DNA from 3 places in the Alistipes sp. cv1 genome. Region 2 is predicted to be linked to each of the others. Evidence: riboswitches for the same ligand, from Rfam matches in the RefSeq annotation. Region 2 holds a riboswitch; each other region holds the start of a gene.
What was found. A riboswitch is a leader RNA that binds a small molecule or an ion and turns the genes downstream of it on or off. The one in region 2 is predicted to bind cobalamin.
Positions count from the first base shown of each region.

Region 1: it holds a riboswitch for cobalamin, as region 2 does, so the genes downstream of both, C1A08_RS06515 (TonB-dependent receptor) here and C1A08_RS07905 (ABC transporter substrate-binding protein) in region 2, are expected to answer to the same signal.
Region 3: it holds a riboswitch for cobalamin, as region 2 does, so the genes downstream of both, C1A08_RS11855 (ribonucleoside triphosphate reductase) here and C1A08_RS07905 (ABC transporter substrate-binding protein) in region 2, are expected to answer to the same signal.

Region 1 covers NZ_OEPW01000003.1:140,937-144,219, forward strand. The annotation lists gene C1A08_RS06515 (TonB-dependent receptor) at 1-1,526, opposite strand, end outside; cobalamin riboswitch at 1,673-1,886, opposite strand; gene C1A08_RS06520 (acyltransferase family protein) at 2,082-3,146, shown strand; tRNA gene C1A08_RS06525 (tRNA-Ser) at 3,228-3,283, shown strand, end outside.
Region 2 covers NZ_OEPW01000004.1:149,200-152,482, reverse strand. The annotation lists gene C1A08_RS07905 (ABC transporter substrate-binding protein) at 1-1,111, opposite strand, end outside; cobalamin riboswitch at 1,426-1,637, opposite strand; gene C1A08_RS07900 (NADH-quinone oxidoreductase subunit N) at 1,763-3,184, opposite strand; gene C1A08_RS07895 (complex I subunit 4 family protein) at 3,195-3,283, opposite strand, start outside.
Region 3 covers NZ_OEPW01000008.1:30,654-33,936, reverse strand. The annotation lists gene C1A08_RS11865 (diaminopimelate dehydrogenase) at 1-304, shown strand, start outside; gene def (peptide deformylase) at 332-889, shown strand; cobalamin riboswitch at 1,067-1,273, shown strand; gene C1A08_RS11855 (ribonucleoside triphosphate reductase) at 1,389-3,283, shown strand, end outside.

The sequences.
Region 1 (3,283 bases), on a different contig from region 2:
GTGGGCATGGCGACGATCTTGTCGTCCACTTCGTTGTAGTAGGCGTCCGCCTGGAAGTCGATCCGCCGCAGGACGCCGTCGAAATTTTTCGCATAGGTGACGCCGAGGTTGTATTGGGTGGTGTATTCCGGGTTCAGGTATTTGTTGCCGATGAACGTGTAGTACAGGTCGTTCAGCGTAGGCATCCGGAAAATCCGTTTGTAGAATGCGCGGAAACTCAGCTCCGGCCGACTCCACGGTTTGTACCAGACTACGAAGGTGGGCGTGAATTCGCTTTTGTCGCCGGCGCTTCCCCCGACGGCTTTCGTCCGGTCGTGGACATAAGTGTGCAGCAGGCTTGCCTGCACTTTGACCCGGGAAAATTCGAACGAGGTCGCCGCGGCCGTCAGTACCGAATAGCGCTGCGGATAGACGAAATCGACCAAGTCGGCGTCCAGCGTGTTCCATTGGAAATCGGCGGCGAGGTTGGCTTTCCACCATTTGAAAAACGTAAATTCGTTGGCTGCCGAGAAATACGTCTCCTGCTGGTAGTAGTGGTTGTTGACATACATCGTGCTCTCGTCGAGGCGCGGATCGGACAGGTAGTGCAGGTAATCGTAGGCGTACTTGCCGTTCAGCAACAGACTGTAAAACGGACTGAAGGTTTTCCGGAAAGAACCCTGTACGAAAAAGTTGTCGTCCCACTGCCGGTCTTCGTGCCGGAACCGTCCGGGTTCCTGTCGCACCGAAGCGCCCGGGTAGCCCCGTTCCGAGTTGTAAAAGTAGACTTTCGCTTTCCATTCGCCGTTGCGTACCAGGCCGAAAAGGCCGCCTTCGGCCCGTAGGGCGCGCACGTCGCCGTTGCGGCGCACTTCAGTCGTGTCGTATCCGTTTTTTTTCGTGTAGCTGAACTTGTAGCGGCCCGTGGTGTACAGGTATTCGACGTTGAACGAACTGCTGAGCCGGTCGTTGAACCGGTGTTCCCACAGGATCGACGGGTTGGCCGTGCCGAAAGAGCCGGTTTTCATCGACACGCCGAAATGGTTGTTTTTTCCGTCTCGGTCGAAACGGGGCGTTCGCGTCTGCATGTAAATCGAACCGGCCGATGCGAAATCTTTAGCCGGCTGGAATACCGCGCTTTTCTGCCCGTTGTACAGCGAAATGGATTCCATGTTGTCCAGCGAAAAGCGTCCCAGGTCGATCTGCCCGTTCTGTGCGTTGCCGAGTTGGATGCCGTCGAAGAAAACGCCGACGTGCTGGGTGCCCATGCTACGGATATTGATGGTTTTGAGTCCTCCGATTCCGCCGTAATCCTTGATCTGCACCCCGGAAAAATAGCGTACCGCATCGGCGACCGACAGGGCGTTGAGTCGCTGCAGTTCTTTGCCGGAGAGTTCCTGGGCGGGGATAATCCGGGACGGTTGGTTCTGTCCGTATACGGTCACCTCGTCGATGCTGTAATGGCGTAGGCTGTCCGGATACGCTTTGCGTGTCAGGCTGTCGGAGCCGTTCTGCGAATAAAGCGCCGCCGGTGTCAGGCAACACATAAACAGGAAGAGATAAATGGGAGGAATACGTTCCATGCCGCTCGTTGATCGTTAAAAAATCCAATTCGGTTTTACAGCGGGCGGCATCGTGCGCAAATAGGTCAGCCGGAAATTCCGTCGATTTTCGTCTGTTCACCGCAGACTGTAAAATCCGTAAAGCAAAGGTAGGTCTTCTGACTCGTTTCCGTTTCGGCGCCTTCCCGACTCGATGTCAGTGGCCAAGAGTGTCGAAACATTTTATTCCTTTCGGAACTGAAACTTACAGCAGCGGGGACTGTTGCCGATTCGCACGGCATTCCCTTTTAATTCCCTGATCGCGGTCGAAAGCGCGATGCGGAAACCTTTGCACGGCAAAGATAGTTTTTTTTCGGGACGATGCGGCCTAATAATGAAAATAATGTGCGTTCCGGTGGGCATACTGCCTGGGTTGTCTTTCAGAAAAATACGTCCGCGATGGAAAATATATCCCGGAAAGTGTTACCTTTGGACCGGACCTACAGGAAAGAGAGTGACCGGGTTCGAAACGTGGTGTACAGACCTTTTACAATGTAACCTATGCAAAATATGTTTAGTTTCAATTTGATAAAGAATACCGTTTCCTCTACGGTTGTCGTATCGCCCGTTCCCCAGAGAAATAACAGCATTGATATAGCAAGAGGCATTTGTATGTTTCTCGTGATGCTCTATCACTCGGAATGTTATTTTCCTACGAGCATACATATCCAACCATTTTTTGCACCGTTTTTTCTAACAACTTTTTTCTTTATAACAGGAAGATATATCGTCAAAGAGACTGCGCCGCTCTCTTTTCTTCGGAAATTAAAACGAATATTTGCCACTCTGGTTTGGCCTTATTTGATATTTACAACCCTTATTTGGCTACCGAAAGCATTTGCCCACGGAAATGACGTGACAATAAAAAGCATGTTATATGATGTTCTGGGAGGAACAGCGTCTTGGTTTGTTGCAGCCCTTATTGTCTGCGAAATTCTTTTCTACATTTTTTACAAACTCTTTCGAAATGAATACATCCTGTTGATTTGCGGGCTCAGTCTCTTAATTTTGGGCACTTATCTGAAACGTGTGGATCCTGCACCTTCTTTCTGGTATTATAAAGAAGCTTTCGTCAATCTGATATTTGTTTGTTTGGGATATATTTGGAGCCTGCACTACAACGTGATTCAGAAAACTTTGTCGGGTAAATACAGCCTGTTGGCCTTTACTTCGCTTTATATAGCCTTGTTTGCAATTTTTCGATACACGCCCGTTTCAGAATACGATGGAATTATGATCGATAGTTTTAAATCGTTGGTTTTGTCAGGGAGCGGGATTGTGTTTATCTTAAAATTGTCGGAATTTATCCGCAATCAACCTGTTCTTGAATATATCGGTCGGAACTCAATATTGTATTATTTTCTAAATGGAGGCGTGATTTTGATTCTGTCAAAAATACTGAATAAAATAAACATTCCTCATTATTACGTGATCGATTTCTTAATTGCGGTTATTGCAACTGCTGTCATTACCGTGCTTGTTTGGATTATTAATCGATATCTCCCGTTTTTCAAGCGGTTTCCCTGGGAGAACAATCGGTCGCTCCACTTTGCAAAGAAAGGATAAGTGGAAATATTATTAATATAAAAGATTTAGTCCAAAAATTTTCGATAATCAGAATTGTTGATTAACTTTGCACCCGCAATAGGAGAGTTGCCGGAGTGGTCGATCGGGGCAGACTCGAAATCTGTTGAACCGCTTAT
Region 2 (3,283 bases):
GCATCCTGTTAAAATACCGCAACCGGTATCCGGGTATCGTCCCCGGATGAAAAATCTCGATCAGGTCGCCCAACACCCGGTCGGGATGCATCGGCATTTCTTCGTAATAAGGCGTTTTCCCGGTATTGCAGACGAAAATATTCCGTTTTTTAAAAGCGTCGAAATGCCGGTAAGGTTCGTACTCCGTCTGCAGTTCCGCATAGGTCAGTTCCTGCGGCGCATTGTATTTAATAAGCCAGAAATCGGCTCCCTGTCCCTTTTCGAACACCGTCTCGAACGCCAACGGCACCGAACCGGTAGTCGGGTCGTCGGCCCAGATGTAATCGGCCCCGGCATCGCGGTACAAGTTGGCAATGTAACTGCGGCCCCCGGGAACATACCATGCCGATCCGTATTTTTTCTCGGACAGTACGGTCGGACGCACGCCCACCGTATCCGTCATCCTGCACAGCGAATCGTATGCCGCCGCCGTCTGCCGGAATAGCGAATCGGCCCGCTGTCCTCTGTCGAAAAACAACGCCATGAAACGCATCCATTCGGCCCTTCCGAGCGGCGTAACCTCCATATAATCGACGCATTCCATGATCGGAATCGCCGTTTTTTCGATCCGTCCGTAACCGACGTTCTTGAACGGCGAAGCGATGATGATGTCGGGCGCCAGGTCGATCACCTTTTCGACATCCGGCGACGAAGCCTCGCCCAGGTCGGCAATAGCACCCCGGGCCACCCCGTCGCGAATAAAATCCAGGTCGATATAACGGGGCTCGCAAACCCCTACGATCCGGTCGCCCACCCCCAGTTCGTCCAGCATACCGCAGTGCACGGCCGAATAAACCACGACCCGCTGCAACGGCGTCCGTACGATATTTCCTTCCGGAAGTCCAACCGGCAGCGGCCTCTCGCGGTCGACGAGCACATAACGACGCAGCAACCGGAGGCTGTCCCACGGACTGAGCACGTCGACGAGCGTATAATCCCGGAAATGCTCGACCCGATAATGCCGGGCATATTCTATCCGGAACGCTTCGCCGGCGCCTTCGCCGGATTTCCGGCCCGATCCGCACCCCGCTCCCAGCAGTATGACGGACAAAAAAAGAAAAAACGATCGAATCAATCTCATCGGAATACCCATATTTTCCGGTTGAACTTACAAAGTTACGCAAATTACCGATCCCCTACAAACCGAAACAAGGACAGATGAGCACCTTATTCAGATCCTCATCCGTCACTCAGGGGGAAAACTACTTATCATATTCGTAAAAAACGTCGTTCGCAGGGCGTCGATCCTGTAAAACCGTTTTTCCGTAATATTCGTCCGGCTGCTCCGAAATAAAATAAAAGAGGAAGAAAAAACGCGAACCCGGACAACTCCCGTCCGACCCCCGCAAAGAATCAACCCATTCCGCTTTTTACCCGAAGCACAAATGTTTCAAACGAATCGAGGCAGGTCTTCTGGCTCGCCTCACATCCGGCAGTCTTCCCATCCTTACGACAGTGACTTTCAGAATCGCCGGACATTTTCCGAGGCTTACAGCTGCGGGTACAGCTCCGGGATTGAAACGACGTTTCGCACCGGATTCCCTATTACGGCCATTCCGCGTCGCTGCGGTCGGGCCACCTTGATTCAACTGGAAGCAAAGGTAAAGCGTTTTTACGAACAATCAAACGTTCCCGACGGTTTCCGGTAATTTTTTTTGCACATTTTGTACACAAACGAAAAAGCCGGCGAGTTTCACCGGCTTTTATAGGATTCGATCCCACGCTACATTCCGTAGCTCAGCAACGAGATCCGATCGTACACCACGCTCAGGACTCCCAACAGCAGGATACCCATGCTACAAGCCACCAGACTGGCACGCATGTACCCGTCGCTGCGGAACGCGGCGATCGGCGCCTCGTTCTTGTTGATGAACATGGCCCTGACCACGAGCAGATAATAGTACAGCGAAATAATCGTATTGATCAGCGCGATCAACACAAGGATGTAATACCCTTGCTGGGCGGCGGCTGCGAAGATGAAGAACTTGCTGAAGAATCCGGCGAACGGCGGAATCCCGGCCAGCGAGAACATCGCCAGCGTCATCACCAGCACCAGTTTCGGATTCGTTGCGTACAATCCGTTGTAATCGTCGATCGTCACCTTGCCGGAGCGGTTCTCAATCGCCGAAATCACGCCGAAAGCGGCCAAGTTGGACACCATGTAAACCAATATGTAATAAACCAGCGAAGTCATACCGAGAGCCGATGCGCTGATCACTCCCAGCACGATGTAACCGGCCTGCGAAATCGACGAATAAGCCAGGAAACGTTTGATATTGCGCTGTCGAATCGCGAACAAGTTGGCGATCGTGATCGTCGCGATGATTACGCCGTAGAGCACGCCCTGCCACTGGGCTGCGATCGGAGAGAACACCTTCATCAGGATCGTCATCAGCACAAACACGGCAGCCCCTTTCGAGATGACCGACAGGTAAGAGGTAACGGTCGTCGGAGCGCCCTGGTAAACGTCGGGCGTCCACTGGTGGAACGGCACGAGCGAAATTTTGAAGAACAGCCCCACGACGAAGAACAGGAAAGCCATGATCTGCAACGGCGAACCGTTCACGGCGGCCGGGATGTCGTCGAAATAGAGCGTTCCGGTCGTACCGTAGATCAGCGACATACCGTACAGCGACAGCCCCGATGCAAAGACGGCGTTCAGGATGTATTTGGCTCCGGCTTCGGCCGATTCGCGTTTGAACTTATCGAAAGCGACCAACGTAGCCATCGGGATCGACGCGGTTTCCAGTCCGATAAAGAAGAACAGGAAGTTGCCGGCCGAGATCATGAAGTACATGCCCAGCAGCGTGGTCAGCGTCAAGAAATAGAATTCGCCGCGCTTGTGGACGGTCGTATCGCTTTTGAGCCAGCCCTCGGCCTGCATCAGCACGATCAGCGTCCCGACGTTCAGGATGCTTTTGACGACGCCCATCATCGGCGTGTACTGGTACATGCCGCCGAATGCTTCGCCAGCGACTCCCGGCACGATGTTCAGCAACGTATGTACGCCGAACAGAATGCACGCTACGGGCTGGAAATACCGCAAACCGTTCTTCGAAGCCATCAAATCGTAGAGCAGCAGGATCACCATCACGGCGATCAGCGACAGCTCCTCTTTCATCATCAGAAAATTACTGTAATCCATATAGCGTCCTCTATTTCATTAACTGTTGTACAACGGGCAGCAAACTGTCGTTGATCATATTCGACACCCACAACGGCGCCATACCGAGTCCGGCGATCG
Region 3 (3,283 bases), on a different contig from region 2:
GATCAAAAAAGACGCCTATTTCGTACACGACGAGACGCACGTGATGCGGGTGCAGAGCGTGGACGCGCTGCTGGACATGGGACATGGCGTCAACCTGACGCGCAAGGGCGTTTCGGGCAAAACGCAGAACCAACTGTTCGAATTCAATATGAAGATCAACAATCCGGCGCTTACGGCCCAGATACTGGTCTCCTCGGCGCGGGCTTCTATGTTGCAGAAACCGGGATGCTACACGCTGATCGAAATCCCGATGATCGACCTGCTTCCCGGAGACCGGACGGAACTGATCCGGCATCTGGTATAACAGGATTAAAAACAGCAAACGAACGATATGTTACTTCCGATTTATATTTACGGTTCGGCGGTTTTGCGCAAAGAATCCGAAGACATCGCCAAAGATTATCCGGAACTGGACAAATTTCTCGAAAACCTGTGGGAAACCATGTACGAAGCCGACGGAGTCGGACTGGCCGCCCCGCAGGTGGGCCGCAACATCCGGATCTTCGTGGTCGACGCTTCGGTGAACGCCGACAAGGATCCGAGCCTGGCCGGTTTTAAAAAAGCCTTTATCAACGCGCACATCTACGAACGCTCCGGCGACGCCGTTCCGTTCGACGAAGGATGTTTGAGCCTGCCGGGAATCAACGAACGGGTCGAAAGGCCGTCGCGGATCAGGATCCGCTACGCGGACGAAAATTTCGTTGAGCACGACGAGGAGTTCGAAGGTTTCGCGGCGCGGGTCATCCAGCACGAGTACGACCACCTGGACGGCAAACTGTTCATCGACCACGTGTCGCCGCTGCGCCGAACTCTGCTGAAAAGCAAACTGGCCGCGATGACCAAAGGGAAATACAAAGCGCACTATCCCTGCAAACTGGTGAAAAAATAGTTTCCGCCCGTTTCCGGGATCTCTTTCAGGGCCGTTCGCCGTTTCGGGCGAGCGGCCTTTTTGCATACCGTCTTTCCTCGTCGCTTTCGGCGATGACAGCCAACCGTTTAATCGAATAGGTTTATAAGTTGTTGATAAGTATTCCGCCGAAAATGTTTTCCGTCGAAACGATTCGCTATGTTTGTGAAAACATTCGGTTCTCGATGCCGGGCGTCTCGCCCGGCAGGAGATCAAAAGGGAATCCCGTGAAAGTCGGGAACTATCCCCGTAGCTGTAAGTTCCTGCCAAAGGCCGCGCAAACCCGAATGCCACTGTCGGTTTACCCGATGGGAAGGCGCGCGACCCGGAACAAGTCAGAAGACCTGCCGGATGAATTGCATTGTAGCTTTCGGGTGAAGAGCGATCGAATGTCGGGGCCCTCCGTACGCGGCCCGATATCTTTTATCCTCCCGGAGTTACCATTTTATCTTATTGTTTAACTGTTTAAAATTCAAACAAGATGAATGGACAGACTCATTTACGGCAAATCGTAAAACGGACGGGCGAGATCGCCCCGTTCAGTCCGGAGAAAATCGAACAGGCGATCTTCAAGGCCATGCGGGCCTCCGGTGTGCCGAACCGCAAAGAAGCCCGCCGGCTGTGCAGCGAAGTGGTGGCCTCGCTCGAAAAAAACAGCGCCGAACAGACGCCGCACGTCGAACAGGTGCAGGACGCCGTCGAACAGGCGCTGTACCGTCGCGGCGATTTCGCGCTGCTGAAAAACTACATGCTCTACCGTCGGCAGCACGAACAGCTCCGCGAATCGAAAGAGCTGTTTTCGAACCTCGACGTGATGGACGACTACCTGTCGCAGGACGACTGGCGGGTCAAGGAAAGCGCCAATTCGGCCTACTCGCTGCAAGGCCTCAACCAGCACATTTCGACGATGATTACTTCGCAGTACTGGCTCGGCCGGCTCTATTCCGAAGAGGTCGCCGACGCGCACAAAAGCGGAGCTATGCACATCCACGACTTGGGCTTCCTGAGCGTCTACTGCGTCGGCTGGGATCTGAAAGACCTATTGACGACCGGGTTCAAAGGAGTCGAAGGCAAAGCGCAGAGCGCGCCGGCCCGGCACCTGCGGACAGCGCTCGGACAGATCGTCAACTTCTTCTACACGATGCAGGGCGAAGCGGCCGGCGCGCAGGCTTTCTCGAATTTCGACACCTTCCTCGCGCCCTACGTCCGCTACGACGGGCTCGACTACGCGCAGGTCAAACAGTGCTTGCAGGAATTCCTGTTCAACCTGAACGTTCCGACGCGGGTCGGTTTCCAGACCCCGTTCACGAACATCACGATGGATCTGACCGTCCCCGACTTCCTGAAAAACGAGCCGGTGGTTTGCGGCGGCGAAGTAAAAGAGGAGACCTACGGCGATTTTCAGCCCGAAATGACGCTGCTCAACAAGGCCTTCGCCGAGGTGATGTACGAAGGGGACGCGGCGGGCAGCCTGTTCTCGTTCCCGATCCCGACCTACAACATCACGCCCGATTTCGATTGGGAAAATCCCGATTACGACGGCATCTGGCAGATGACCGCCAAGTACGGCATCCCCTACTTCTCGAACTTCGTCAACTCGGACATGAAACCCGACGACGTGCGCAGCATGTGCTGCCGGCTGCGGCTCGACAAACGGGAACTAATCAAGCGCGGCGGCGGACTGTTCGCGTCGAACCCGCTGACCGGGTCGGTCGGCGTCGTGACGATCAACCTGCCGCGACTCGGTTACGAATCGGGGTCCGAGAAGTCGTTTTTCGAACGGCTGCGCCACCTGATGGAGCTGGCCCGCGAAAGCCTCGAAACCAAACGCAAGGTCATCGAGCGCTACACCGAAAAGGGACTCTATCCCTATTCGAAATTCTACCTGCGCCACATCCACGACCGTTTCGGCTGCTATTGGAAAAACCACTTCTCGACGATCGGCATCAACGGGATGAACGAATGCTGTCTGAACTTCCTCGGCGTCGGAATCGCCACCGAAGAGGGCGCGGCATTCGCCCAAAAAACGATGCGCTTCATGCGGGACGTGCTGGCCGTATTCCAGGAGGAAACCGGCAATATCTACAACCTCGAAGCCACTCCGGCCGAAAGCACCGCCTACCGGTTCGCGATGCTCGATACCAAGCGTTATCCGGATATCATCACGGCGAACCAAGCCGACCGACTGCTGAAAGGCGCCAAGCCTTACTACACCAATTCGACCCACCTGCCGGTAAACTTTACCGACGACCTGTACGAAGCGCTCGAAATGCAGGATCCGCTACAAGCGTTGTACACCGGGGGAACGGTGTTCCACGTCTTCACCGGCGAAAGCGCCGTATCGCCCGCAGCCGCCCGAGACATGGTGCGCCGCGT